4 regions of the Streptomyces sp. NPDC058985 genome follow, and region 2 is predicted to be linked to each of the others. Evidence: riboswitches for the same ligand, from Rfam matches in the RefSeq annotation. Region 2 holds a riboswitch; each other region holds the start of a gene.

Region 1 (6,969 bases), on a different contig from region 2:
GACCACCTGACCCCGGTCGCTGCGGTCTGCCTCTGGTACGACGTCGGTTCCCGCCACGAGGTCAAGGGACGTACCGGCCTGGCTCACCTTTTCGAGCACCTCATGTTCCAGGGCTCCGCCCAGGTCAAGGGCAACGGTCACTTCGAGCTGGTGCAGGGCGCCGGCGGTTCGCTCAACGGCACCACCAGCTTCGAGCGGACCAACTACTTCGAGACCATGCCCGCCCACCAGCTGGAGCTCGCCCTCTGGCTGGAGGCCGACCGCATGGGCTCCCTGCTGTCCGCCCTGGACGAGGAGTCGATGGAGAACCAGCGGGACGTCGTCAAGAACGAGCGCCGCCAGCGCTACGACAACGTCCCCTACGGCACGGCCTTCGAGAAGCTGACCGCCCTCGCCTACCCGGAGGGCCACCCCTACCACCACACGCCGATCGGCTCCATGGCCGACCTGGACGCGGCCACCCTGGAGGACGCCCGCGCGTTCTTCCGCACGTACTACGCGCCGAACAACGCGGTGCTGTCGGTCGTCGGCGACATCGACCCCGAGCAGACGCTGGCCTGGATCGAGAAGTACTTCGGTTCCATCGCCTCGCACGACGGCAAGCAGGCCCCCCGGGACGGCTCGCTGCCCGACGTCATGGGCGGCCAGCTGCGCGAGGTCGTCGAGGAGGAGGTCCCGGCCCGCGCCCTGATGGCGGCCTACCGGCTCCCGGAGGACGGCACGCGCGCGAGCGACGCGGCCGACCTGGCGCTCACCGTCCTGGGCGGCGGCGAGTCGTCCCGCCTCTACAACCGGCTGGTGCGGCGCGACCGCACGGCCGTCGCCGCCGGGTTCGGCCTGCTGCGGCTTGCCGGGGCGCCCTCCCTGGGGTGGCTGGACGTGAAGACGTCCGGTGACGTCGAGGTGCCGGTCATCGAGGCCGCCATCGACGAGGAGCTGGCCCGGTTCGCCGAGGAGGGCCCCACCGCCGAGGAGATGGAGCGCGCCCAGGCCCAGCTGGAGCGCGAATGGCTGGACCGGCTGGGCACGGTCGCCGGACGCGCCGACGAACTGTGCCGGTACGCCGTGCTGTTCGGCGACCCGCAGCTCGCCCTCACCGCCGTGCAGCGGGTGCTCGAGGTGACGGCGGCGGAGGTCCAGGAGGTCGCCAAGGCCCGCCTGCGCCCCGACAACCGCGCGGTGCTCGTCTACGAGCCGACCGCCCCCACCGACGAGCACGCCGCCGAGAACGACGCCACCGACGAGAACGAGGAGGCGGCCAAGTGACCGACCTCGCCACCATGGACTTCCACGCCCAGCCGCAGGCCGGCGAGCCCAAGCCGTGGGCGTTCCCCGCGCCCGGCCGCGGCAGCCTCGACAACGGGCTGACGGTACTGCGCTGCCACCGCCCCGGCCAGCAGGTCGTCGCCGTCGAGGTGCTCCTCGACGCGCCCCTGGACGCCGAGCCGGCCGGCCTCGACGGTGTCGCCACGATCATGGCGCGCGCCTTCTCCGAGGGCACCGACAAGCACTCCGCCGAGGAGTTCGCCGCCGAGCTGGAGCGCTGCGGCGCCACCCTCGACGCGCACGCCGACCACCCCGGTGTCCGGCTCAGCCTGGAGGTGCCCGCCTCGCGCCTCGCCAAGGCGCTCGGCCTCGTCGCCGACGCCCTGAGGGCACCCGCCTTCGCGGACAGCGAGGTCGAACGGCTGGTCCGCAACCGCCTCGACGAGATCCCGCACGAGCTGGCCAACCCGGCCCGCCGCGCGGCCAAGGAGCTCTCCAAGGAGCTGTTCCCGGCCGGGACCCGCATGTCGCGCCCGCGCCAGGGCACCGAGGAGACGGTCGAGGCCATCGACTCCGGCTCCGTACGCGCCTTCTACGAGAGGCACGTCCGCCCCGCCACGGCCACCGCCGTGGTCGTCGGCGACCTCACCGGCCTCGACCTGGACGCGCTGCTGGGCGAGACCCTGGGCGCGTGGACCGGCTCCGCCGCCGAACCCCGTCCCGTGCCGCCGGTGACCGCCGACGACCGGGGCCGCGTCGTCATCGTGGACCGGCCCGGCGCCGTCCAGACGCAGCTGCTGATCGGCCGCACCGGATCCGACCGGCACGACCGCGTGTGGCCCGCACAGGTGCTCGGCACCTACTGCCTCGGCGGCACTCTCACCTCCCGCCTGGACCGCGTCCTGCGCGAGGAGAAGGGCTACACCTACGGCGTTCGGGCCTTCGGGCAGGTGCTGCGGTCCGCGCCGGACGGCACCGGCGCCGCCATGCTCGCCATCAGCGGCTCCGTCGACACCCCGAACACCGGCCCCGCCCTGGAGGACCTGTGGACGGTGCTGCGCAAGCTCGCCGCGGAGGGGCTCACCGACCCCGAGCGCGACGTGGCCGTGCAGAACCTGGTGGGCGTGGCGCCGCTGAAGTACGAGACGGCCGCGGCCGTGGCGAGCACCCTGGCCGACCAGGTCGAGCAGTACCTGCCCGACGACTACCAGGCGACCCTCTACCGTCAACTGGCCGCCACGGGCACCGTGGAGGCCACGGCGGCGGTCGTGAACGCCTTCCCGGTCGACCGTCTGGTGACCGTCCTCGTCGGTGACGCCGCACAGATCAAGGAGCCCGTCGAGGCCCTCGGCATCGGTGAAGTCACCGTGGTGGCGGCCGAGTAGCGGCACGCGCGGAGAGCGGCCCCAGTGACCGGAGTGTCACCGGGGCCGCCGTTTGTCCGAATTGAGGGAGAGGCTGCCCGTCTGCCCTGTGGCATGCGCTACAAAAGTCTTGTTGCGTTTGAGGATTGAACGCAGCCCCGTTTAGCGTCATCCGGGCTGTTCGTCAGGCAGTGCGCCGCACCCGCGGCACCGGACAGTCATCGCCGAGTCCCCACATGGCGCGAGCCAGGGGAGCCGGGGACCCATCGCAGTCCCTGGGGTGAATCGGACGCCCGCGCGTGTCGCGAGGGGGCCCGTAGGAGACCTTCCTGCTCCGAACCCGTCAGCTAACCCGGTAGGCGAGAGGGAAGGAAAGGACCAGCCTCTACATGGCGTTCACGCGCGCCACCGGGAAGCACCGGCGTCCCAGCAAGATGCATCGCAGTACCGCCCGCGCGGCGGGTGTCGCGGCTCTCGCCACCACCGGCGTCGTCGGCACCCTCGCGGCACCGGCGCTCGCCGCCGAGCCCCAGGCGGAACGGAGCGGACTCACCCCGGTCATCACCATCGGCGACTCCCTGGCCGAGGAGATCGACGCCCAGGCCCTCGCACAGCGGCAGGCCGCCGCGGACGCCGCCGCCCGTGAGGCGGCCCAGGAGGCCGCGCGCGAGCGGGCCGCCGAGGCGGCCAAGGAGGCACGCGAGGCCAAGGAGCGCGCCGCGCGGGAGGCGGAGCGCAAGCGCCTCAACACGTTCGTTCCGCCGATCACCTCGTCCTACGTCTCCACCGCGTACCAGGCCGGCAGCTCCCTGTGGTCCTCCGGCAGCCACACCGGCATCGACTTCCACGCCTCCAGCGGCACGACCGTGCACGCGGTCGGCGTCGGCACCGTCGTCGAGGCCGGCTGGGGCGGGGCGTACGGCAATCAGGTCGTGATCAAGATGCACGACGGCACGTACACGCAGTACGGGCACCTGTCGTCCGTCGGCGTCTCCGTCGGCCAGTCGGTCGAACCCGGCCAGCAGATCGGCCTCTCCGGCGCCACCGGCAACGTCACCGGGCCCCACCTGCACTTCGAGGCCCGTACGAGCCCCGAGTACGGCTCGGACATGGACCCCGTCGCCTACCTCCGCTCCCACGGCGTGAACGTCTGACGGCGGACCCCGCGACACCACCCGAAAGCCCCGGCCGTCCGAGCCGGGGCTTTTGGTTTTCGTCGGTGCGCAGCCGCCCGTCGTAGGCCAAAAAAGATCCATGAAATCCGCTCCGCCGTCGGAATATCCGCTGGATTGGCCTAGAGTCGCTGGACACGTCAATCGTCGACGTTTCACGGGGATTAAAGCGGAGGTCGGTCATGCGTATTCCGGCGCATTCGGTGTGCACGGCGATCCGGGACGACATCGTCGCCGGCGTCCACGTGCGCGGGGGCCGGCTCACCGAGGAACTCCTCGCCCGTCGCTACGGCGTCTCCCGCGTCCCCGTCCGCGAGGCCCTGCGCACGCTGGAGGCCGAGGGCTTCGTGGTGACCCGGCGGCACGCGGGCGCGTGCGTCGCGGAACCGACCGAACGGGAGGCCGAAGACCTGCTGGAGACCCGTACGCTCCTGGAGCCCCTGGGCGCCGCCCGGGCCGCCCGCCGCCGGACCGACGCCCACCTCAAGGTGTTGCGCGGCCTGGTCCGCCTGGGGCAGGAACGTGCCAGGCAGGGCAGTGGCGAGGATCTGCGCTCCCTGGGCGGCTGGTTCCACGAGACCCTCGCCCAGGCCGCCGGCAGCCCCTCCCTGACGGCGCTGCTGACCCAGCTGCGCCACAAGATCGCCTGGATGTACGACGTGGAGGCGCCGGCCGGACCGGTGGAGTACTGGGCCGAGCACGGCGCGATCCTCGACGCGGTGGCCCGGGGCGACGGCGACCGGGCGCGGGCGCTCATGGCGCTGCACGTCGAGCAGTCGGTACCGGGACACCGCCTGCGATTCGACTCCGGCGGCGGCAGGACGGAGCGTGTGAGGAACCCGCAACGTCCCGTAAACACGGCGAGCCTGCGGCATTAACATGGGTCCCGTATACAAAGAGCAGGAAATTCGGGGGGATTTTCCGCCTGCCGTATTCCTGCCGGTCGGCAGGAATACGGCAGGCGGAATGGTGCGAAAAAAAGCACCCGGTCCGGCAGCGGCGGTGTGAGAACCGAGCGGAGTATCAGCGGCTGCCGAAGGCGGGCAGGGTGAGGGCTGAATGGGCGGGGCGGGGCTCCGGCGCGGGCATGGCGCTGAGGTCGCGCAGTCGGTCGTTGCGCTGCTCCAGGGCGCGCGCGGTGGTCGGGAAGAGGGTGGCGCCGCCCTGGCCGACCAGGTTCTGGTTCAGGGTCACGAAGTCACGGGTGCCGTGTTCGTAGGCGGCGAAGCCCGCGGCGTGGTCTCGGTCGGCCAGGGAACCGGCCAGCATGTAGGCGCCGACGAGGGCGAGGCTGGTGCCCTGCCCGGTGAGGAACGAGGGCGCGTACGCGGCGTCGCCCACCAGTGCGACCCTGCCGCTTGACCAGCGGGGCATGCGGATCTGCCCGACCGCGTCGAAGAACACGTCGTCCGCGTCCTGGAGGGCGGTCAGGATGCCCGGGACCTCCCAGCCGGCGTCGGCGAAGACCTCGGCGAACAGGTCCCGTTGGGCGTCCGGGCTGCCGAAGGCGTCGAAGGGCGGCTGTGGCCGGGCGAAGTTCAGGAAGGCGTGCACTTCGTCGTCGTCCCCCACGGCGTAGAGGGCGGCGGCCCTGCCCGGGGCGTTCCACATGACGCTCTCGTGGGAGAGGCCGAAGGTGTTGCGCATGGTGAATACGGCGAAGCAGTAGCCGAGGTACCGGTGGAACCGCTCCTCGGGACCGAAGAGCGTCTCCCGGGTGCGTGAGTGCATGCCGTCCGCGCCGAACACCAGGTCGAAGGTGCGGCTGCCGCCACCGCGGAAGGTGACGTCGACCCCGTGCCCGGACTGGTCGAGGGTGTCGACGGAGTCGTTGAAGAGGAACTCCACCTCGTCCCGGACCGCCGTGTACAGTGCGTCCGTCAGATCCCCGCGGCGTATCTCCAGGTCCCGTCCCGCGACGCCGCCGGTGACGGCGTGCGGGTGGAGCGAGGCGACCTCGCCGCCGTCCCCGTCCCGGAAGGTGAGCCGGCGCAGGTCGATGTGCGCGTCCCGCAACCGCGGCAGGATCCCCATCCTCTCCACGACGTCGAGTGCGGTGCCGCGTACGTCGACGGGGTAGCCGCCGCTGCGCAGCGTGCCGGCCTTCTCCACCACGGTGACCTCGAATCCGTGGCGGTCGAGCCAGAAGGCCAGGGCGGCACCGGCGATGCCGGCCCCGGAGATCAGGACCTTGGGCCCCGGTGCGGTGCGGGTCATGCTTTGACTCCTTTGCTCATGGTGCGGGTGACGAACAGGGCCAGCGAGACGACGACGCCGGCGAGGACGAATCCGGTGACGTAGGCCGATTCGGCCGCGACCTTCGACCCGGAAGGGGTGCCGGCGGTGAGGAGCGCGCCGCCGAGCTGCCCGCCGACGGCGGAGCCGACCACGCGGCTCACCAGGATCAGGCTGGTCGCGATGCCGGTGTCGCCCTGGTCGACGGCGGTGGCGGTGCTGGTCATCATCGCCGTGACGCACAGGCCGTTGGCCAGCGCGATCAGCACCTTGCCGACGACGAGGTGCCACACCTCGGTGTGCACGGCCGCCACGGCGAGCAGGCCGGCGGCCATCATGACGACGCCGGTGTTGACCACGGCACGCGAGCCGAAACGCCGGTCCCCGATCCCGCCGAGCGGCCCGGCCAGCGTCGCGGCGAGAGCGCCGGGCAGCAGGAAGAAACCGATCTCGGTGGCACTGGCCCGGAATCCGTAACCGTCGCCGCGCTCGTCGAGCAGTTGCGGAATCAGATAGACCGCCATCGTGGCACCGAGGCAGATGACGAACGTGAGCACGCACGCCTTCCATATCGCGGGCCGTGCCAGCATGCGCAGGTCGATCATCGGTGCCGCCGCGCGCCGTTCGACCCTCACCCATCCGGTGACGAACGCGGCCAGAACCAGCACGAGGGCGACGAGCGCGAGTGGCTGCGAGCCGGCTTCGGGCGCCAGCGCGAGGACGAGCATGAGGGTGACCAGCATCCCGCTCAGCAGCAGCAGGCCGGGCCAGTCGATCCCGGAGCCGTCCGACCGGCCCGGTGGATCCGTCGGCATCAGCCGGTTCACGAGCAGGGTGGCGCCGATGACCGCGATCGTCGGCAGCGCGAACATCCAGTGCCGGGAGAGCTGTTCCGCCACCGGACCGGCCGACAGCATGCCGACCATCGACCC
Region 2 (6,969 bases):
TCGGCTGGGCCCTCGAGGCGGGCCCCACGGGGCGCGGGTTCTCCATCGGCACCGCCGGGCTGCCGGGCGGCATGCACGGCGGCGACCCGGGCGCCTCCCCGTACCTGTTCTTCCGGGTCGACGACCTGGACGCCGCCGTGGCCCGGGTGCGTGAGCTGGGCGGCTCCGTGGAGGAGCTGGGTGAGGAGGGCGAGGAGGACGCGGAGTCGGTGGCCCGGTTCGGCCGGTTCACGCTCTGCCGGGACGACCAGGGCTCCCTCTTCGGCCTGCACGAGCCGCCGCACGGGAAATGATCGCGGGGTTGCGCGATTCCCACCCCCTCACAATGTACGTCCTGTACATTTTATACGGAGCCAGTGCAGCCGAAGAGGGTTCCGTCACGAGAAGGGGTTCGCCATGACCCGACCGTCCGCCCGCCACGTCCTGCCCGAGTTCACCGAGCGCACGAGCGCCGGGGCCCGGACGTCGGATCCGTACTCGAAACTGCTGGAGGAGCGGATCGTCTTCCTCGGGACGCCGGTCGACGAGACCTCCGCGAACGACGTGATGGCGCAGTTCATGCACCTGGAGCACCAGGCCCCGGACCGGGACATCGCCCTCTGCATCAACTCCCCGGGCGGCTCGTTCACGGCCATGACGGCGATCTACGACACGATGCGCTACGTCGCCTGCGACGTGGAGACGACCTGCCTCGGACAGGCCGGCGCGTCCGCCGCGCTGCTGCTGGCGGCGGGCACGCCGGGCAAGCGCGCGATGCTGCCCGGGGCGCGGGTGGTGCTCCGTCAGCCGCTGCTCACCGAGCCGATCGAGGGGCAGGCGAGCGACCTGGCCATCCGGGCCGAGGAGTTGGCACGGATCCGCGCCCGCCTGGAGGAGATCCTTGTACGGCACACGGGCCGCACTCCGGCGCAGGTGACCGAGGACATCGAGCGGGACACCGTCCTGGACGCCCAACAGGCTCTGGAGTACGGGCTGGTGGACCGGATCGTGTCCGACCGCTCCGCCGCGCCCGGCACACCCGGCACCCGGTGAACGGCCGATGCTGCCACCGGAACTGCCGCCCCTGCCCGCCCTGACCCGCGCCGAGGCGGAGCTGATCGACCGCTACCTGGACGTCGTCGACCTGCTCGGGCGCATCAACCCCGCGCGGGACGGCGACACCTACCGGGGACTGCGGGCCGCCCAGGCGCTGGTCGGGAAGGCCGCGGCCCTGCGTGACGCGCTGGAGCTGATGCACGCCCGGGGCGAGACCGAACTGCACGCGCCCCCCCTCGCCCGCGCCCTGCGGGTACTGGACGGCGAGCGGCGGACGGGACGCCTCAGTCTTCCGCCGTGTTCCGAGAGTTGAGTGGACGGGGTTCGAAACGGACCAAAAGACGTACCTCCTTTCGGCGTAGGAACACACCCGGTTGACGACCGGTCCGGGTTGCGCGGCCGCCCTCCCCCGACGTCCGCGCCTACCGCTGCGCCGCTGGTCCCGGGGGCGTCATCGCCTACGACCCCGGCTCGAACACAGCGGCGTCCACCCGAACGGGTGGGTGGTGAGTAACAACACAAAAGGCACGTTCCGTTGGGAATTCCCCCTCCGGCGAGACAAGATCCGTGACTGACGACAAGCCCCCGCCGCAGCGGCGGGGCGGTCCGGGCGGACGCCGAGTCCTGCCGCCGCCCGGACGACCGGTCGCGAGGAAGTGGATCGGCAGGAGTGGAGGACCCGAGCACGACGGGTCGCAGGAGCGGTCGCCTCCGTGGGAGAGGCGCCGGACCGAGCAGCCCTTGGGGTGAAGCCGCACTCGTGCGGCCGGGCAACTTCGCCAGCCCGAATCCGACAGGTCATCCTTCACAGGCGGCTGACGAAGGGTTGCGCATGTTCGCGCTCAATCGTGTCCCGTCCCTGATGGCTCGTGCCGGTACGGCCTCGGCCCTCACTCTCGCCGCGGTAGGCGGCTCCGTCGTGGTCCCCGGCTTCTCCTCGGAGGCGGCCGCGGCGGCTCATGCGACGAAGGCCCTCAAGATCGCGGCATCCAAGAAGGGTTCCCCCTACAGGTGGGGCGCCGTCGGGCCCCGCAGGTTCGACTGCTCCGGCCTGACGCTGTACTCGTTCAAGAAGGCCGGCAAGAAGCTGCCGCGCACGGCGGCCCAGCAGTACAACAAGACCCGCCACGTCTCGGCCAAGAAGCGCAAGGCCGGAGACCTGGTCTTCTTCCACTCGGGCCGCAGCGTCTACCACGTCGGCATCTACGCCGGGAAGGGCAAGCTCTGGCACGCCCCGAAGACCGGGGACGTGGTACGCCTGCAGAAGATCTGGACCGGGAGCGTCTCCTACGGCCGGGTCAAGTAGCCCCCAGGGGCCAGACGCCCCGTGATCGAGTGACACGGGGTCAGACAGCCCGGGGTCGAGCAGCTCTCCCGAGGGGGATGACGGCGTTCTGCCCCGCCGTCACCCCCTCGGCGGCGGCCGGCGTGCCGGGGGCGGTCCAGGGCAGTTCGATGGAGACGGTCTTGCCGCCCTCCCGCGTGGGGCGGACCCGCAGCTTGCCGCCGCATTCGGCGGTCAGCCAGCGGATGATCACCATGCCGCGGCCGTTGTCCTGCTGCACGGCGGCCGGCAGGCGCTTGGGGAAGCGCGGATGGCTGTCGGTGACGCCGATGCGCAGCCGCTCGTCACGGTCGAGGACGAGGTCCACCGTGAAGGTGGGCGACTGCCCGAGCGTGTGCTGGACCGCGTTGGTCGCCAGTTCGGAGACGATCAGCCGGACCGTGTCGGACATCTCCGCGTCCGCCGGCAGGCCCCACTCCACCAGCGTGCCGGCCACATAGGTGCGCGCGGCGGCCACCGAAGCGGGATCGCTCGGCAGAGTGACGGATGCTTCCAGGTGATCGGCCATGGCAACGTCGTCCCTTTCTCACGGGACCGTGGTCCGACACGAAGCGGGCGGTTCGAGTACGGTCCCGGACTGGTGCTTCGCCGCCAGACTGCCATCACCCGGCCCGTGAAGGACGGCGATCCGCCAAGATATGCATATATCTGTCGCTCGAAGCGGTGAACTCTGCGACGGCAGAGCGGATTTGGGCGGCCCATAAGGAGTAAGGGAGTGGCCCATGCAGCACGGTCCGGTGGTGCGCCGCAGAAAGCTGGGCGCGGAACTGCGCGCCCTGCGCACGACGGCGGGCATCACCAGCGGGGAGGCGGCCCGGCTGGTGGGCTGGCACCAGTCGAAGGTCAGCCGCATCGAGACCGGGACGAGCGGGGCGAAACCGGCCGACGTGCGGTTACTGCTCGACGCCTACGGCGTGGACGACGACCAGCTGCGCGGGCTGCTGGTGATGCTGGCGCGCTCCGACGACGCGGGCGGCCGGCACCACTGGTGGCACGCCTACCGCGGGGTGCTGCCGCCCACCTACCGCGACTTCATCAGCCTGGAGTCCCAGGCCGGCGCGATGCGCACGCTGGAGACGACGGTGGTCCCCGGCCTCCTGCAGACCCCGGAGTACGCCCGCGAGGTGACGCGGGCCGCCGTGGACGGCATGCCGGAGGAGCGGCTGGACGCGCTGGTGGAGGTCAGGCTGGCCCGGCAGGACGTGCTGCGCGGCGAACCGCCGCTGGAGCTGAGCGCGGTGCTGGACGAGGCGGTGCTGCGCCGGCAGGTGGGCGGCCCCGGGGTGATGGCACGTCAGCTGGAGCGGCTGGTGGAGGCGGCGCGTCTGCCGCATGTCCGGCTCCAGGTATTGCCGTTTGCCGCCGGGGCGCACATCGGTGTCACCGGCCCTTTCGTAATCTTCTCTTTTTCGAGCACTTCTGATCTGGACGTGGTTGTTCTCGACCACTTGACGAGTAGCCTGCATCTCGAACGGAAAGAAGACCTAGAGGCCTATACCGAGGCCTTCAACGCCCTTCTGATCCATGCCCTTTCGCCCGAGGACTCGTTGGACTTCATCGCCGCGACCGCGGCAGGCGCGTAAGGAGGCACCATGTCAGGCTCCATGTCCGAACTTCCCCGGAACATCCCTGCCGGCACCGATCTGACCGGCGTGCGGTGGCTGCGCAGCAGCTACAGCACGGGCGCGAACAACTGCGTGGAGACGGCCCGGCCGTCGGCCGGCCGCTGGGCCGGACTTCTCGCGGTGCGCGACTCCAAGAACCCCGCCGGGGCCGCCCTGCTCTTCTCCCCCGAGAGCTGGACGTCCTTCACCGCCGGGATCCACCAGGACTGACCACCCCACGAGACGTCGGACGACACACGGCCATGCCACGCCGACTCATGGTCGCGTCTCGCCGATCACCCGCACCGCGCGTTCGATCTGTTCCCCGGAGAGGTCCGCCCGAGCGGTCAGCCTGAGCCGTGAGACACCGTCCGGCACGGAAGGAGGACGGAAACAGCCCACGGACAGGCCGGCCGCACGGCAGTCGGCCGCCCACCGCACCGCCCCCTCCGGGGAAGGCGCGCGCACCGAGACCACCGCGGCGTCCGGACGTACCGCCTCCAGGCCCGACGCGGTCAGGCGCGCGTGCAGTTCGGCGGCGACGGCACGGGCCCGCGCCGCGCGCTCCGGCTCGCGGCGCAGCAGGGTCAGCGCGGCCAGCGCCGCGCCCGTCGCGGCCGGGGCGAGGCCGGTGTCGAAGATGAACGTCCGGGCGGCGTTGACCAGGTGGCCGATCACCCGGGCAGGACCCAGAACCGCACCTCCCTGGCTGCCCAGCGACTTGGACAGCGTGACCGTGGCGACGACATCCTCCCGGCCCGCGAGACCCGCCGCGTACGGGGCGCCCCGGCCGCCGTCGCCGAGCACGCCCAGTCCGTGCGCGTCGTCCACGACCAGACCGGCGCCGTGCTCGCGGCACACGTCGGCGAGGGCGGCCAGGAGCGCGGCGTCGCCGTCGACCGAGAAGACCGTGTCGGAGACGGCGACCGCGGGCCCGTCGTGCGTCGCCAGCGCCTTGCGCACGGCCTCCGGTTCGGCGTGCGCCACCACCTGGGTCGTGCCGCGGGCCAGCCTGCAGCCGTCGATCAGCGAGGCGTGGTTGCCCGCGTCGGAGACGACCAGGCTGCCGTGCGGCGCCAGGGCGGTGACCGCGGCGAGGTTGGCCGCATAGCCGGAGGAGAAGACGAGCGCGGCCTCGAATCCGCAGAACGCGGCCAGTTCGCGTTCGAGTGCGGCGTGCAGTTCGGTCGTGCCGGTCACCAGCCGGGAACCGGTCGCCCCGCCGCCCCAGGTGCGCGCCGCCCGGGCCGCGCCCTCGGTGATCTCCGGGTGCCGGGCCAGTCCGAGGTAGTCGTTGCTCGCCAGGTCCAGCAGCGGCGAGTCGGCCGGACGGGGGCGCAGGATCCGTACGAGTCCCGCCTCGTGGCGCGCCCGGGCCTGTTCGTCGATCCAGCCGAACGCCATGAGCCGCTCCTTGGGGAATTTGTAGGCAATGGACAGACACTAGCGGCATGGCCACCCCCGCGAGGTGTGGCAATACCCACACGTCGATCTGTCAGTGTTGTGCAAACTCTCCTTGGCCCCGGGCGGCCCCTTAGGACAGGATCGGCTCTCATGGACCTGCTGAACACGCTGGTGGACAAGGGGCTTCGGCGCGAGTCGCCGACCCGCGAGGAGGCGCTGGCCGTCCTCGCCACTTCCGACGACGACCTGCTCGATGTGGTGGCCGCGGCCGGCAAGGTGCGCCGGCACTGGTTCGGCCGACGGGTGAAACTCAACTACCTCGTCAACCTCAAGTCGGGCCTGTGTCCCGAGGACTGCTCCTACTGCTCGCAGCGGCTGGGCTCCAAGGCGGAGATCCTCAAGTACACCTGGCTCAAGCCCGACCAGGCCACCGCGGCCGCGGCCGCCGGGGTGTCCGGGGGCGCCAAGCGGGTGTGCCTGGTGGCCAGCGGACGCGGCCCGACCGACCGGGACGTGGACCGGGTCTCGGACACCATCCGGGCCATCAAGGAGCAGGACGGGTCCGTCGAGGTGTGCGCCTGCCTGGGGCTGCTCTCCGACGGTCAGGCGGAGCGGCTGCGCGAGGCGGGTGCCGACGCCTACAACCACAACCTCAACACGTCCGAGGCGACGTACGGGGACATCACGACCACGCACACGTACGCCGACCGGGTGGACACGGTGCGCAAGGCGCACGCGGCCGGGCTCTCCGCCTGTTCGGGTCTCATCGCGGGCATGGGCGAGAGCGACGAGGACCTGGTCGACGTGGTCTTCTCGCTGCGCGAACTGGACCCGGACTCGGTGCCGGTCAACTTCCTGATCCCGATGGAGGGCACGCCGCTGGCCAAGGAGTGGCACCTCACCCCGCAGCGCTGCCTGCGCATCCTGGCGATGACCCGGTTCGTCTGCCCGGACGTCGAGGTGCGCATCGCCGGCGGGCGCGAGGTCCACCTGCGCACCCTGCAGCCGCTGGCCCTGAACCTGGCCAACTCCATCTTCCTGGGCGACTACCTCACCAGTGAGGGCCAGGCCGGCCACGCCGACCTGGAGATGATCGCGGACGCCGGCTTCGAGGTGGAGGGCGCCGACCGGGTGACCCTGCCGGAGCACCGGGTCACGGCCGCCGGTGGCGGCTGCGGATCGCACGCGGGCGGCGGCTGCGGATCGCACGGGGACGGCGAGGAGGGCGGGGGCTGCGGGTCGCACGCCGACGGCGGGGTCTGCGCTCCGGCGCCGGCGTCCCGGACCGAGGAGCCCCGGACGGATCTGGTGGCCGTGCGCCGCCGCGGTGCCGGGACGGATCTCGCGCCCAATGCCTGAGCCCGCGCTGACGGTGGACGAGCTGCTGGCGCTCGACCGGCGGCACGTCTGGCACCCGTACGGCCCCATGCCGGGGCGGCAGGACCCGCTCGTCGTGGAGTCGGCGAGCGGGGTGCGGCTGCGTCCCGCGGACGGCTCGGCGGAGCTGGTGGACGGGATGTCGTCCTGGTGGTCGGCGATCCACGGCTACAACCACCCGGTGCTGAACGAGGCCGCCCGCGA
Region 3 (6,969 bases), on a different contig from region 2:
GCACACCATCGGCTTCGACAAGGTCTACGAGCGGGCCGAGGGCGCGCACTTCTGGGACGCCGAAGGCAACGACTACCTGGACATGCTCGCCGGGTTCGCGGTGATGGGCCTGGGCCGCCACCACCCGGTCGTCCGCAAGGCGCTGCACGACGTCCTGGACGCCTCGCTCGCCGACCTGACCCGCTTCGACTGTCCGCCGCTGCCCGGGCTCCTGGCCGAGCGGCTGCTCTCCTACAGCCCGCACCTGGACCGGGTCTTCTTCGGCAACAGCGGAACCGAGGCGGTGGAGACCGCGCTGAAGTTCGCCCGGTACGCGACCGGCAGGCCGAGGATCCTGTACTGCACCCACGCCTTCCACGGACTGACCACCGGCTCGCTCTCCGTCAACGGCGAGGACGGCTTCCGCAAGGGCTTCGCGCCGCTGCTGCCCGACACCGCGGTCCCGCTCGGCGACCTGGACTCCCTGGCGCACGAGCTGCGGCAGGGAGACGTGGCCGCGCTCATCGTGGAGCCGATCCAGGGCAAGGGCGTGCACGAGGCACCGCCCGGCTACCTGCGGGCCGCGCAGGACCTGCTGCACCGGCACAAGGCACTGCTGATCGCCGACGAGGTGCAGACCGGCCTGGGCAGGACCGGGAAGTTCTACGCCTTCCAGCACGAGGACGGCGTCGAGCCCGACCTGGTCTGCGTGGCCAAGGCGTTGTCCGGCGGCTACGTGCCGGTGGGCGCCACGCTGGGCAAGGACTGGATCTTCCAGAAGGTGTACTCCTCGATGGACCGCGTGCAGGTCCACTCGGCGAGCTTCGGGTCCAACGCGCAGGCCATGGCGGCCGGACTCGCCGTGCTCTCGGTGATGGAGAACGAGGAGATCGTGGCGAACGCCGCCGCGGTCGGGGAGCGGCTGAAGTCCCGGCTGACGGCGCTGGTGGACCGCTACGAGCTGCTCGCCGACGTCCGGGGCCGCGGGCTGATGATCGGCATCGAGTTCGGCCGGCCGCGGTCCCTGAAGCTGCGCAGCCGCTGGACCATGCTGCAGGCCGCCCGGAAGGGCCTGTTCGCCCAGATGGTGGTGGTGCCGCTGCTGCAGCGGCACCGGATCCTCACCCAGGTCTCCGGCGACCACCTGGAGGTGATCAAACTGATCCCGCCCCTGATCATCGACACCGCGGACGCGGACCGGTTCGTCGACGCCTTCACCGAGGTGATGGACGACGCGCACAACGGGGGCGGCCTGATGTGGGACTTCGGCAAGACCCTGGTCAAGCAGGCAGTGGCGCACCGCTGAGGAGGCCTTTGCCTCGTAGGCAAAAAACTTGCCTCAGGGGCAGGTCTCGGGCTGAATGGGCTCATGAGCACGAGCTCCTCCGAGACCGGCCCGGCCGACGGCGCGGTCGCCGCCGTCGCGCCCCAGCTGCGTGAGCTGCGGCGGCGGGCCGCCCTGACCCTGGAGGCGGCGGCCCGCGCGGCCGGGCTGTCGCCCGCCCACCTGTCCCGCCTGGAGACCGGGCAGCGCCAGCCCTCGCTGCCGATGCTGCTCGCCCTCGCCCGCGTCTACGGTACGACCGTCGCCGAGCTGCTCGGGGAGACGGCCGCCGACCGCGACGCCGTGGTGCGCGCCGCCGACATGGAGGCGACCGTCGCGGGCGGCTGGACGTACCGGCGGGCGGGGGCGCCGGGCCGGGGCATGCAGGCCCTGCGCGTCCAGGTGCCGTACGGCTCGCAGGGCGACATCGTGCGGGTGCACCCCGGCGAGGAGTGGCTGCACGTGCTCAGGGGCCGTCTGCGGCTGCGCCTCGGGGACACCGAGCACCGGCTCGGTGTGGGGGACGGCGCCCACTTCGACTCGCTGACCCCGCACCGGATCGCGGCACAGGATCCCGAAGGGGTCGAGCTGCTCTTCGTCCACACCCTGCTGCAGAGCCCGACGGCCGCGCTGTGCCTCGGCCCGACGCCCCCCGGGGAGATGCCGTGAGATCCATGGAGGAGAAGTTCCCGCGCGCCCTGTGGGTGCGGCTGCTCATCTACATCGCCCTGGGACACGTCTTCGGCGGCTTCCTCTACCTGCTCTTCGAGGTGGGCGCCGGCCGCTAGCGGCCGGGCGGACCGCTGCCGCGCCGGATCAGTCCAGCATCCGCTCGCGCAGCCGCTCCCGGGCCGCCGGGGTGAGGTGCAGGCCCTGCTCCAGGTAGGCGTCGACGCCGCCCCAGGTCTCCTCGACGGTGTCGAAGGCCGCCGCCAGGTACTCGGCGCGCGCGTCGAACAAGGGACTCAGCAGCTCCATGACCTCGGGGGAGTAGGCCGAGGCGGCGGAGCCGCCGCGGCGCACCTTGTAGCGGCGGTGCGTGGCGTTCGACTTGAGGTAGTCGTCGAGGACGGCATCGCGCTCGACACCGAGCGCGAGCAGCGTGACCGCGATCGACAGGCCCGCGCGGTCCTTGCCGGCCGCGCAGTGCATCAGGGCGGGGACGCTGTCCTCGGCCAGCGCGTGCAGCACCCGGGAGTGCTCCTCCGTGCGCTCCGTGATGATCGTGCGGTAGGACGCGATCATCCGTCGGGCGCCCTTGCCGTCGGCCAGGATCGCGTGCAGCTGGTCGAGGTCGCCGTCGCGGACCATCTTCCAGAACTCGGCGCCGTCGGCCGGGTCGCTCAGCGGCAGGTTCACATTGCGCACGCCCGGCAGCTCGACGTCGGGGCCTTCCAGCTTCTGGTCGGCCGCGTTGCGGAAGTCGAAGATGGTGTGCAGGCCGAGGGTGGCCAGGAAGGCGGCGTCCTCCCCGGTGGCGTGCGCCAGGTGGCCGCTGCGGAACAGCACGCCATGCCGCACCCGTCGCCCGTCCGCGGCCGGCAGTCCGCCGACGTCCCGGAAATTGCGCACACCGGTCAGCTCGGGTTCGGTCGACGGGACCTGCTGCGTCACGGGGACTCCTCCCACTCCGCCCCGCCGACGCTGCTCGGCGGCGGGCTCGCCTCGACGATACGGCATCCCCTGGCTGCGCCCATGAGTTGTCCACAGGGGATTAAGGGCGACCTCGCACCTTCTGTCCGAATTGATGCCTTAATCCCAACTGGCGTTGAATTGCGAAAGGGTGGAGAAGTGGCGCGTGAGCAGCGTCATATCCGTAACCGTGCGTCGTCCGTCATGTCCACGTAATCAAGCCGGTTTTCAAGGATGTTCACACGAAAAGCCATTCCCCGAATCGACGGAGTGTGACCGGAAATTCCCGTAAAGGATCAATCGGAACACCTTCTGGTGGAACCCTTCGCTTGTCCGGGTGCGTCTTGGTCCCTTACGTTCACCACCGATCCGGACGGACGCCTAATCCTGCCGCCGACCGGAGCCCACTCTCATCCACCACCCGTACCCGGCAGGAGCGGGGGACCCACAGGTACGAATGCCTGTTCCGGTTCCCGGAACGGCTTGGGGTGAAGCCGCGTTTCGGCGCGGCCGGGCATCTCCAGCCCGAACCCGACAGCTCACCTCGCAGGCGCCGGAGAGGAATTCGCCATGCCCGCGAAGGGTAAGCACCGCCGTACCAGGGCCATGCGCCTGACCCGCACCATCGCCGTCGCCGGAACCGGTGGCGCCGCGCTCGCCCTCCCGCTGATCGGGGCCGCCGGCGCCAACGCCGCTCCCGCGCACTCCGTTTCCGAGCAGTCCGTCCAGTCCATTGCGGCGACGGCGAAGAAGGCCGCCGCGAGTGGCGCCGAGAAGAACTCGGACGCGCGGACCTACACCGTCAAGAGCGGCGACTACCTCTCCCGGATCGCCGACGAGCAGAACGTCGACGGCGGCTGGAAGAAGCTCTACGAGGACAACCGCCAGGCCGTCGGTTCGGACCCGTCGCTGATCCACCCCGGCCTGAAGCTCTCGGTCGGCGCCAAGACCGCCCAGTCGGAGAAGCCGGCCGCCGAGAAGCCCGCCGCCGAGAAGCCGGCCGAGGCGGAGAAGCCCGCCGCCAAGCCGGCCGAGAAGTCCACGGACGCCGAGAAGGCCTCCACCTCGGACGCCGGCACCAGCAGCGGCTACACCTCCCCCGTCGCGGGCGGCACCGTCGGTACCCCGTACCACCAGTCCGGCAGCATGTGGTCCAGCGGCTACCACACCGGCACCGACTTCGTCGTCCCGACCGGCACCCCGCTCAAGGCCGTCGGCGCGGGCACCGTCGTCTCCGCCGGCCCCGGCGGTGCGTACGGCAACCAGGTCGTCATCCAGCTCGCCGACGGCCACTACGCCCAGTACGCCCACCTCTCCTCCCTCTCCGTCTCCGCCGGCCAGTCGGTGACGGCGGGCCAGCAGGTCGGCCTCTCGGGTGCCACCGGCAACGTGACCGGTCCGCACCTGCACTTCGAGATCCGCACCACGCCGGACTACGGGTCGGACATCGACCCGGTCGCGTTCCTGCGCTCGCACGGCGTCTCTCTCTGACGCACGGCCAGGGCGCAGCCCCCACACCACCGAAGGCCGGACCCCGATCCCCGGGTCCGGCCTTCGGTGTATTCCGCAATTGACCAAGCCTTTAGGCGTGGCCTTTCTCACCGACCGTCAACCCCTGCCTACGGTCGCGTAGGTCACATTCCAAGGTGAATCATGGCCCGATGTGGCAGACGATTCGAAGAATGACAGCAGAGCAGTGATCGGGTCGTACGTGGCGCTGGGGGACAGCTTCACCGAGGGCGTCGGCGACCGCGGCCCCGACGGGGCGTTCGTCGGCTGGGCCGACCGATTCGCCGTACTGCTCGCGGACCGGCGCCCCGAGGGCGACTTCACCTACGCGAACCTCGCCGTGCGCGGCAGGCTGCTCGACCAGATCGCGGCCGAACAGGTCCCCCGAGTCGCCGAACTCGCGCCGGACCTCGTCTCGTTCGCGGCCGGCGGCAACGACATCCTCCGGCCCGGCACCGACCCCGACGAGGTGGCCGAGCGGTTCGAGCGGGCGGTGGCCGCGCTGGCCGAAGCGGCCGGCACCGTCCTCGTGACGACCGGGTTCGACACCCGCGGCGTGCCCGTGCTCAGGCATCTGCGCGGCAAGATCGCCACGTACAACGGACACGTCCGCGCCATCGCCGACCGGTACGGCTGCCCGGTGCTCGACCTCTGGTCGCTCCGCAGCGTCCAGGACCGCAGGGCGTGGGACGCCGACCGCCTGCACCTGTCGCCGGAGGGCCACACACGGGTGGCGCTGCGCGCCGGACAGGCGCTCGGCCTGCCCGTGCCGGCCGACCCGGACCAGCCCTGGCCGCCGCTGCCCTACCGCGCCGCGCTGGACGTACGCCGGGACGACGTGCACTGGGCCCGCGAGTACCTGGTGCCGTGGATCGGGCGCCGGCTGCGCGGCCAGTCCTCGGGCGACCACGTGACCGCCAAGGGGGCGCTGTCGCCGCACGACATCAAGACGCGGATCGCCTCGGTGGCGTGACGGCGTCGTGCGGGCGGGCCGGCTGCGGAGGCCGGCTGCGGACGGGGTACGGCGGGTCAGCGGCGGGGGTGGCCCAACGCCTCCCGCGGCAGGCCCAGTTCCCGGGCGAGTGCCTCGTCCGTCCACTCCCGCGCCCGGGCCCGCGACACCGTGCCCCCGTACGACGTCAGTTGCACGGCGAGCCCGTCGAGGAGCGCGGTCAGCCGCAGGGCCGCGCCCTCGGGGTCCGGGCAGGGGAACTCCCCGGCGGCCACCCCCTCGGCGATGACCTCGGCGATCGCGGCCTTCCACCGGCGGTCCAGGTCGCGCGTGACGTCCCGCAGCACGGGCTCGCGCAGCGCCGCCGCCCAGCCCTCGATCCACAGCCGCCAGCCCTTGGCCTGCCCCGTCGGGGCGTACCACCGCACGGCGGCCCGCAGACGGCGCACCGCCGACGTACGGCGGCCGAGCAGTCCGCGCAGATGAGCCAGATCGTCCTCGGCGGCCCGGGCGAAGGCGGCGGCGACCAGCTTCTCCTTCGTGGAGAAGTGGTAGAGCACCAACGCGTTGCTCACCCCGAGCGCGGACGCCACGTCGGCGATCCGCAGCGCCGCGACACCTCGCGCCGATATCTGCTCGACGGCCGCGCGCAGCAGCTCCTCGCGCCGCTCGGCCACACTCAACCGGACTCGCACCACGCCCCGTCCCCCAAGCTCCGGACACGATCAGTCGGTGTCACACGAGACGACCATAATGAGAGCCTGACCCAATCCACCTGGAGGTTACCGTGGCCGGATACCGTTCCCCGAGTTCCGGGCTCCGTACGCCCCGGCCCGCGGCCTTCGGCGCGGACCCGACCGGTGAGCGCATGGCGCGCATCCGCAGATCGCCGCACTTCCGTGACGGCGTCTTCCAGAACCCGGGCGGCACCGCCCGGACCCGGCCCTCCGGATCGGCCCGTGAGTTCGCCAAGATCTACTTCGACCGGGAGTCCCGGCTCCGCCGCGCCCCGTCGGGCCCGATCCCGGTGCACGCCACGACCCTCGCCGACCTCGCCCGGCCGCCGGCCACCGGACTCCGGCTGACCTGGATGGGGCACTCCAGCGTGCTCGCCGAGATCGACGGGCGGCGGGTGCTCTTCGACCCCGTGTGGGGCGAGCGCTGCTCCCCGTTCCCCTTCGCCGGGCCCAAGCGGCTGCACCCCGTCCCGGTTCCCCTGGCCGCCCTCGGTCCGGTCGACGTCGTCGTGATCTCCCACGACCACTACGACCACCTGGACATGCCCACGATCAAGGCGCTGGCCGGCACGGACACCCTGTTCGCCGTGCCGCTCGGGGTCGGCGCCCACCTCGAACACTGGGGCGTGCCCGCCGACCGGCTCCGCGAGCTGGACTGGCACGAGTCGACGCGCGTCGCCGGCCTCACCCTGACCGCGACGCCGGCCCGCCACTTCTGCGGGCGGGGACTGCGCAACACCCAGCACACCCTCTGGGCGTCGTGGGTCGTCGCCGGGGAGGAGCACCGCGTCTACCACAGCGGAGACACGGGTTACTTCGACGGCTTCCGGGACATC
Region 4 (6,969 bases), on a different contig from region 2:
GCCTGGAGGAGCAGGCCGGCGGCCCGAAGCAGCTGGAGACGGCCTGGCTCCAGCAGTACGGCGTCGCCCCCGGGCGCCTCGACGACAACCTCCGCCTCCAGCTGGAGGCCCAGAAGCTGGCCGAGAGCCTCGGCACCGACACCAGCCGCCCCGAGTTCTGGCAGGCCCTCTCCAAGGCATCCGCCAAGCTCGACGTCGACCTCAACCCGCGCTACGGCGCCTGGGACGTCCAGAAGAGCAGCCGCGTCAACGCCGAGACGCCGTGGGTGCGGGAGATCACCGCCGCGAGGAGCCAGGAGACGGCGTAACGGTCCTGCGCGGCCCCCTGTGGACAACTCGGGGGGGCCGTCCGGGGCATGCGTTACGTTCGGGGAGTGAACGCAACGACCGCCGACGCGGCCCCCGCCGACCCGGGCCGCATCGTCCTCCTCACCACCAGCCACCGCGTCGCCCCCGGCCTGCTCTCCTGGCCCGCCTGGCAGGCCCTGCGCACCGCCGACCGCGTACTGTGCGCCGACGGCGCCCACCCCCAGCTGCCCTACCTGCGCGAGGCGGGGATACGGGTCGACGAGGCCGCCCCCACCGCCGGGGACCTGGTCGACGCCTGCGCCGGCGGCCGCACCGCGGTGGTCGTGGTGACCGGCGAGGGCGACCCCGCGCTCACCGACGGACTGGCCCGCCTCGCCGGCTCCGGCCGGGTCCACATGCCCGAGCTGGAGCTGCTCCCCGCCTCCTACGACCTCCCCGGCGCCCGCCTCCTCGACCTGGTCCAGGTCATGGACCGCATCCGCCTCGAATGCCCCTGGTCCTCCCAGCGCACCAACAAGGGCCTCGCCAAGTACGCCATCGAGGAGGCCTACGAACTCGTCGAGGCGATCGAGGACGGCGACCGCGACGAACTGCGCGAGGAACTGGGCGACGTCCTCCTCCAGGTCGTCTTCCACGCCCGCATCGCCGAGGAGGACCCCGACGCGCCGTTCTCCGTCGACGACGTGGCCGGCACCATCGTCGACAAGCTGATCCACCGCCACCCCCACGTCTTCGGCGACGAGACCGCCGCCACCCCCGAGGACGTGCGGGAGCACTGGCTGCGCACCAAGGCCGCCGAGAAGCAGCGCACCTCGGTCACCGAGGGCGTCCCCCTCGGCCAGCCCGGCCTCGCCCTCGCCGCCAAGCTCGCCTCCCGCGTCCGCCAGGCCGGCCTCGACGTCCCCCTCCCCACCGGCGAGGGCGTCGGCTACGACCTCCTCGCCCTGGCCGCCCGCGCGGAGTCCGAGGGCACGGACCCGGAGGCGGCCCTCAGAGCGGCGGCACGGGCGTACCGGGACACGATCCGGGGGGTCGAGGGGTGACCCCGCACCCGCCGCCCGCCGGACCCGCCCCCGAGCTGTTCACCTGGGAGTTCGCCACCGACCCCTACCCCGCCTACGCCTGGCTGCGCGAACACGCCCCCGTGCACCGCACCCGGCTGCCCAGCGGAGTGGAGGCCTGGCTGGTCACCCGGTACGCGGACGCCAAACAGGCCCTCGCCGACCCGCGGCTGTCCAAGAACCCGGCCCACCACGACGAGCCCGCGCACGCCAGGGGCAAGACCGGCATCCCGGGGGAGCGCAAGGCCGAGCTGATGACCCACCTGCTGAACATCGACCCGCCGGACCACACCCGGCTGCGCCGACTGGTCAGCAAGGCGTTCACCCCCCGGCGGGTCGCCGAGTTCGCGCCCCGGGTGCAGGAGCTGGCAGACGGCCTCATCGACCGGTTCGCGGCCGACGGCTCCGCCGACCTGATCCACGACTTCGCCTTCCCGCTGCCCATCTACGCCATCTGCGACCTGCTCGGTGTCCCGCGCGAGGACCAGGACGACTTCCGGGACTGGGCGGGCATGATGATCCGTCACGGCGGAGGCCCCCGCGGCGGCGTCGCACGGTCGGTCAAGAAGATGCGGGGCTACCTCGCCGACCTCATCCACCGCAAGCGCGCCGCGCTGCCGTCCGAGGCGGGACCCGGCGAGGACCTCATCTCGGGTCTCATCCGCGCCTCCGACCACGGCGAGCACCTCACCGAGAACGAGGCCGCGGCGATGGCGTTCATCCTTCTGTTCGCGGGTTTCGAGACCACGGTCAACCTGGTCGGCAACGGGACCTATGCCCTGCTCACCCACCCCGAGCAGCGCGCCCGCCTCCAGTCCTCCCTGGCGGCCGGCGACCGGGGCCTGCTGGAGACCGGCGTCGAGGAACTGCTGCGCTACGACGGCCCGGTGGAGCTGGCCACCTGGCGCTTCGCCACCGAGCCGCTCGATGTCGGCGGAGAGCGGATCGCCGCGGGTGACCCCGTCCTCGTCGTCCTGGCCGCCGCCGACCGGGACCCGGAGCGCTTCACCGACCCGGACACGCTGGACCTGGCCCGCCGCGACAGCCAGCACCTGGGGTACGGCCACGGCATCCACTACTGCCTCGGCGCCCCGCTCGCCCGGCTGGAGGGCCAGACCGCGCTCGCCACGCTCCTCACCCGCCTCCCCGACCTGCGCCTCGCCGCGGACCCTGGCGAACTGCGCTGGCGCGGCGGTCTCATCATGCGTGGTCTGCGCACTTTGCCCGTCTCGTTCACGCCGTCCGCGTCAGCGCCCGGCAACGGTGCGTCGTCAAGGCAAACCTGACACGCCCTCAACTCTGTGATCTTCACGTGATCTGCGCGGCATGAACTTGTGACAAGCGATCATCTGCCTATACGTTCACGAATCAGTGTGGCGACGAGCATCACCCGCCGCACGGTCCCCGTCGTCTGTGAAAGGTCGTCGCATGCTCTCCGGGAACGGTCGTCATCGCCGCCCCCGCCAGGCTCCCGCACTGGTCGTCGCCGCCGGAGTGACCGGCTCCGCCATCGCCATCCCGCTGCTCGGCGCCACCGGCGCGCACGCGGCCGGGGCGAACTGGGACCAGGTCGCCGAGTGCGAGACCGGCGGCGCCTGGAGCCAGAACGCCGGCAACGGCTACTACGGCGGCCTCCAGCTCCCCCAGGAGGCGTGGGAGCGGTACGGCGGTCTGGAGTACGCGGCCAGCGCCGACCAGGCCAGTCGCTCCCAGCAGATAAGAATCGCCGAGAAGCTGTACGCGGACCAGGGCATCGCGGCCTGGCCGACCTGCGGGCTGCTCGCGGGTCTCGGCAACCCCCCTGGGGCCACCGGCGCCACGGACGCGACCGGTGACGGCTCGTCGGAGGAGTCGCGGTCCCCGGAGAAGTCGGAGACCCCGGAATCGGCCGAGTCCTCCGCCGGCAAGACGCCCGAGTCGACCACGTCTCCGAACGTGACGGATTCGTCCGAGTCGTCCGCTTCGCCGTCTCCGTCGGAGTCGACCGAGGGGTCGGACTCGTCCCCCGAGACGTCCGGTTCGTCCCCTTCGCCGTCCTCCTCGCCCTCGTCGGGCTCTTCCGATGCCTCGTCCGACGGCAAGGATCAATCCGCCAAGACGGACACAACGCCCGAAAGCAACCCTCACGCCACCGCCGAACCGGAGGCCGCCGACCGCTCGTCGGGCTCCGGCAAGCATCGCGGCGACAGCGCGGACGAGGGCGGGCGCTGGAAGGGGCTCACCGACAGCACCTCGGGCCGGCACGCCTCGCGTGACGGAGGGCCGGGGGACGCCGACGACGGCTCCTACATCGTCCGCTCCGGGGACAATCTCTGGGCCATCGCCGACTCCCTTGGCGTCGACGGCGGATGGCGCGCGCTCTACTCCGACAACGAGCGGGTCGTCGGCCACGACCCCGACCGCATCCTGCCCGGTCAGACGCTCACGGTCACGGGCGAATCGGGCGAAAAGTAGGGGGAGTTCACGTCACGGTTAGAGGCTCTATGTCCGTTTTGGATCTCGTGAGAGATAGGTCTCAGAAGCCGTGATCGTCTTTGAAAATCCGCGGAGCGCGTGTCTACGGTCATGACCGCTCGCCATCGCGGGCCCCGACAGCCGCAACGCCGAATCCTGCCAGCGGCCGTACGGGAACAGTCGTCGCGTAAAGCGCCGAAGGCAGGAGCGGGGGACCCAAGGTAAGTGCCGCACCGGGCAGTTCTGCCGGAGCGGCTAGGGGTGGAGCCGAGTTCCGAGAGGAACCCGGCCGGGCAACTCAACCGGCCCGAACCCGACAGCTCACCTCGCAGGCGTCGGTGAGGGGATCAACCATGCTGTTTTCCGGCAAGGGCAAGCACCGTCGTCCGTCCAAGGCCACTCGCGTCATCGCCGTCGCCGGCGTGACCGGTGCCGCCGTCGCCGCCCCGCTGATGGCGGCCGGCAACGCCTCCGCCGCCACCAACGCCGAGTGGGACGCCGTCGCCCAGTGCGAGTCCGGTGGCAACTGGTCCATCAACACCGGCAACGGCTACTACGGCGGCCTCCAGTTCTCCGCCTCCACCTGGGCCGGCTACGGCGGCACCCAGTACGCCGCCACCGCCGACCAGGCCAGCAAGGCGCAGCAGATCGAGATCGCCGAGAAGGTGCTCGCGGGCCAGGGCAAGGGCGCCTGGCCGGTCTGCGGCACCGGCCTCTCGAACGCCGCGAACACCGGCGGCGGCTCCGGCGAGAGCCAGGACGGCGGCTCCACCGCCGACCGCTCCACCGAGCAGAAGGCGTCCCGCTCCGACGAGCGCCCGGCCGCCGAGCCGAAGGCCGAGAAGAAGGCCGAGAAGAAGACGGTCACCACCCCCACCGGCAAGAAGGTCGAGAAGGGTGACGGCGAGTACAAGGTCGTCAAGGGTGACACCCTCAGCTCCATCGCCGAGGAGCACGAGGTCAAGGGCGGCTGGGAGAAGCTGTTCAAGCTGAACGACGACATCGTCGACGAGGCCGACCTGATCTTCCCGGGTCAGCAGCTGCACCTGAAGTAGGCGGCGCCTGCCGCGACTCCCGCCCCGGTGCGTGTTCCCCGTGCGCACCGGGGCGGGCCCCTTTTCGAAATCGGCTTTGTTTCGTTCGGAAACAATTTACTCTCGGTTCTGTCCAGCGGGTGGGCGATCGGCTGGCCGATCGCCCGGAGCCGGTTAGGCTCGGTCCCGCAGAGCCGACGCGGTCCTGCGGACCCGCGCGTCACACCGAAGCGTCACATTGAAGAAGGAGATGCTCGTGCCGTCCATCGACGTCGTCGTAGCCCGGGAAATCCTGGACTCCCGAGGCAACCCCACGGTCGAGGTCGAGGTCGGCCTCGACGACGGCAGCACGGGTCGTGCCGCCGTTCCGTCCGGCGCCTCCACCGGTGCCTTCGAGGCCATCGAACTCCGCGACGGCGACCCGGGCCGTTACCTCGGCAAGGGCGTCGAGAAGGCCGTCCTCGCCGTCATCGAGCAGATCGGCCCGGAGCTGGTCGGCTACGACGCCACCGAGCAGCGCCTGATCGACCAGGCCATGTTCGACCTGGACGCCACCGACAACAAGGGCTCGCTCGGCGCCAACGCCATCCTCGGCGTCTCCCTCGCCGTCGCCCACGCCGCCTCCGAGGCCAGCGACCTGCCGCTCTTCCGCTACCTGGGCGGCCCCAACGCGCACCTGCTGCCGGTGCCGATGATGAACATCCTGAACGGCGGCTCGCACGCCGACTCCAACGTGGACATCCAGGAGTTCATGATCGCCCCGATCGGCGCGGAGTCCTTCTCCGAGGCCCTGCGCTGGGGCGCCGAGGTCTACCACACGCTGAAGAAGGTCCTGAAGAGCAAGGGCCTGGCCACCGGCCTCGGCGACGAGGGCGGCTTCGCCCCGAACCTCGGCTCCAACCGCGAGGCCCTCGACCTCATCCTGGAGGCGATCAAGGAGGCCGGCTACACCCCGGGCGAGCAGATCGCGCTCGCGCTCGACGTCGCCGCGTCCGAGTTCTACAAGGACGGTTCCTACGCCTTCGAGGGCAAGAACCGCACCGCCGCCGAGATGACCGAGTACTACGCCGAGCTGGTCGAGGCGTACCCGCTGGTCTCCATCGAGGACCCGCTGTTCGAGGACGACTGGGACGGCTGGAACACCATCACTGCCAAGCTCGGCGACAAGGTGCAGCTCGTCGGCGACGACCTGTTCGTCACCAACCCGGAGCGCCTGGCCCGCGGCATCGAGGAGAACTCGGCCAACGCGCTGCTCGTCAAGGTCAACCAGATCGGTTCGCTGACCGAGACCCTGGACGCCGTCGAGCTGGCCCAGCGCAACGGCTTCAAGTGCATGATGTCCCACCGCTCCGGTGAGACCGAGGACGTCACCATCGCCGACCTGGCCGTCGCCACCAACTGCGGCCAGATCAAGACCGGCGCCCCGGCCCGCTCCGAGCGCGTCGCGAAGTACAACCAGCTGCTGCGCATCGAGGAGATCCTCGACGACGCCGCGGTGTACGCCGGCCGCAGCGCCTTCCCGCGCTTCAAGGGCTGAGCGCCGCCGTCACAGGCAGCGTCGTACGTACGTCCCCGTACTCGGTCCCGTACCGTGTGCGGGGACGTACGCACGTGTGGACGGGAAGCGGGGACAGACATGGCGGTGAAGGACCGGGACCGTTTCTCCACCGCGACCAGGATCCGGATCATCGGGGAACAGACCGCGGCCCGGGTCTACCGCTCGCAGACCAAGCGCCAGGCCCGTCGCTCCCGGCTGACCGGCCGGGCCGCGCTGCTCGCGATGGTGCTCTGCTCGCTCGTCGTGGCGCTCGCCTATCCGATACGGCAGTACGTCGCCCAGCGCGCCGAGATCGCCGATCTGCGGCGGGAGCAGCAGGAGACCCGGGACCGGGTCGAGGAGCTGCGCGACCTCAAGGCGCGCTGGCAGGACGACGCCTACGCCGAGCAGCAGGTCCGGCTGCGGCTGCACTACGTGATGCCGGGGGAGACGGGGTTCGTCGTCGTCGACCCGGACTCCGCCAGGAAGGCCCGCGCCGAGTCCGGCGGCGCCGACCGCCCCTGGTACCGGAACGTCTGGGACGGTGTCGACAAGGCCGACGCCGCCGCCCGCC

The links. Region 2 has a riboswitch for cyclic di-AMP ahead of ACFW01_RS20275 (C40 family peptidase). Riboswitches for the same ligand answer to the same signal wherever they lie in the genome.
Region 1: it holds a riboswitch for cyclic di-AMP, as region 2 does, so the genes downstream of both, ACFW01_RS17420 (M23 family metallopeptidase) here and ACFW01_RS20275 (C40 family peptidase) in region 2, are expected to answer to the same signal.
Region 3: it holds a riboswitch for cyclic di-AMP, as region 2 does, so the genes downstream of both, ACFW01_RS03530 (peptidoglycan DD-metalloendopeptidase family protein) here and ACFW01_RS20275 (C40 family peptidase) in region 2, are expected to answer to the same signal.
Region 4: it holds a riboswitch for cyclic di-AMP, as region 2 does, so the genes downstream of both, ACFW01_RS30400 (transglycosylase family protein) here and ACFW01_RS20275 (C40 family peptidase) in region 2, are expected to answer to the same signal.

What each region holds. Positions count from the first base shown of each region.
Region 1 is NZ_JBHYJX010000017.1:28,353-35,321, reverse strand. It holds gene ACFW01_RS17430 (M16 family metallopeptidase) at 1-1,266, shown strand, start outside; gene ACFW01_RS17425 (M16 family metallopeptidase) at 1,263-2,651, shown strand; cyclic di-AMP (ydaO/yuaA leader) riboswitch at 2,843-3,007, shown strand; gene ACFW01_RS17420 (M23 family metallopeptidase) at 3,020-3,784, shown strand; gene ACFW01_RS17415 (GntR family transcriptional regulator) at 3,985-4,680, shown strand; gene ACFW01_RS17410 (FAD-dependent monooxygenase) at 4,826-6,019, opposite strand; gene ACFW01_RS17405 (MFS transporter) at 6,016-6,969, opposite strand, start outside.
Region 2 is NZ_JBHYJX010000021.1:118,209-125,177, reverse strand. It holds gene ACFW01_RS20290 (VOC family protein) at 1-293, shown strand, start outside; gene ACFW01_RS20285 (ATP-dependent Clp protease proteolytic subunit) at 397-1,032, shown strand; gene ACFW01_RS20280 (hypothetical protein) at 1,040-1,348, shown strand; cyclic di-AMP (ydaO/yuaA leader) riboswitch at 1,717-1,864, shown strand; gene ACFW01_RS20275 (C40 family peptidase) at 1,868-2,341, shown strand; gene ACFW01_RS20270 (ATP-binding protein) at 2,382-2,888, opposite strand; gene ACFW01_RS20265 (helix-turn-helix transcriptional regulator) at 3,103-3,963, shown strand; gene ACFW01_RS20260 (DUF397 domain-containing protein) at 3,985-4,215, shown strand; gene ACFW01_RS20255 (8-amino-7-oxononanoate synthase) at 4,261-5,388, opposite strand; gene bioB (biotin synthase BioB) at 5,539-6,747, shown strand; gene ACFW01_RS20245 (adenosylmethionine--8-amino-7-oxononanoate transaminase) at 6,740-6,969, shown strand, end outside.
Region 3 is NZ_JBHYJX010000003.1:93,499-100,467, reverse strand. It holds gene ACFW01_RS03550 (aspartate aminotransferase family protein) at 1-1,285, shown strand, start outside; gene ACFW01_RS03545 (XRE family transcriptional regulator) at 1,349-1,972, shown strand; gene ACFW01_RS03540 (DUF6126 family protein) at 1,978-2,091, shown strand; gene ACFW01_RS03535 (tyrosine-protein phosphatase) at 2,120-2,917, opposite strand; cyclic di-AMP (ydaO/yuaA leader) riboswitch at 3,344-3,501, shown strand; gene ACFW01_RS03530 (peptidoglycan DD-metalloendopeptidase family protein) at 3,506-4,426, shown strand; gene ACFW01_RS03525 (SGNH/GDSL hydrolase family protein) at 4,632-5,417, shown strand; gene ACFW01_RS03520 (TetR/AcrR family transcriptional regulator) at 5,474-6,094, opposite strand; gene ACFW01_RS03515 (MBL fold metallo-hydrolase) at 6,184-6,969, shown strand, end outside.
Region 4 is NZ_JBHYJX010000044.1:44,452-51,420, reverse strand. It holds gene ACFW01_RS30420 (SurA N-terminal domain-containing protein) at 1-308, shown strand, start outside; gene ACFW01_RS30415 (nucleoside triphosphate pyrophosphohydrolase) at 375-1,352, shown strand; gene ACFW01_RS30410 (cytochrome P450) at 1,349-2,656, shown strand; gene ACFW01_RS30405 (transglycosylase family protein) at 2,799-3,824, shown strand; cyclic di-AMP (ydaO/yuaA leader) riboswitch at 4,008-4,174, shown strand; gene ACFW01_RS30400 (transglycosylase family protein) at 4,178-4,879, shown strand; gene eno (phosphopyruvate hydratase) at 5,115-6,395, shown strand; gene ACFW01_RS30390 (septum formation initiator family protein) at 6,495-6,969, shown strand, end outside.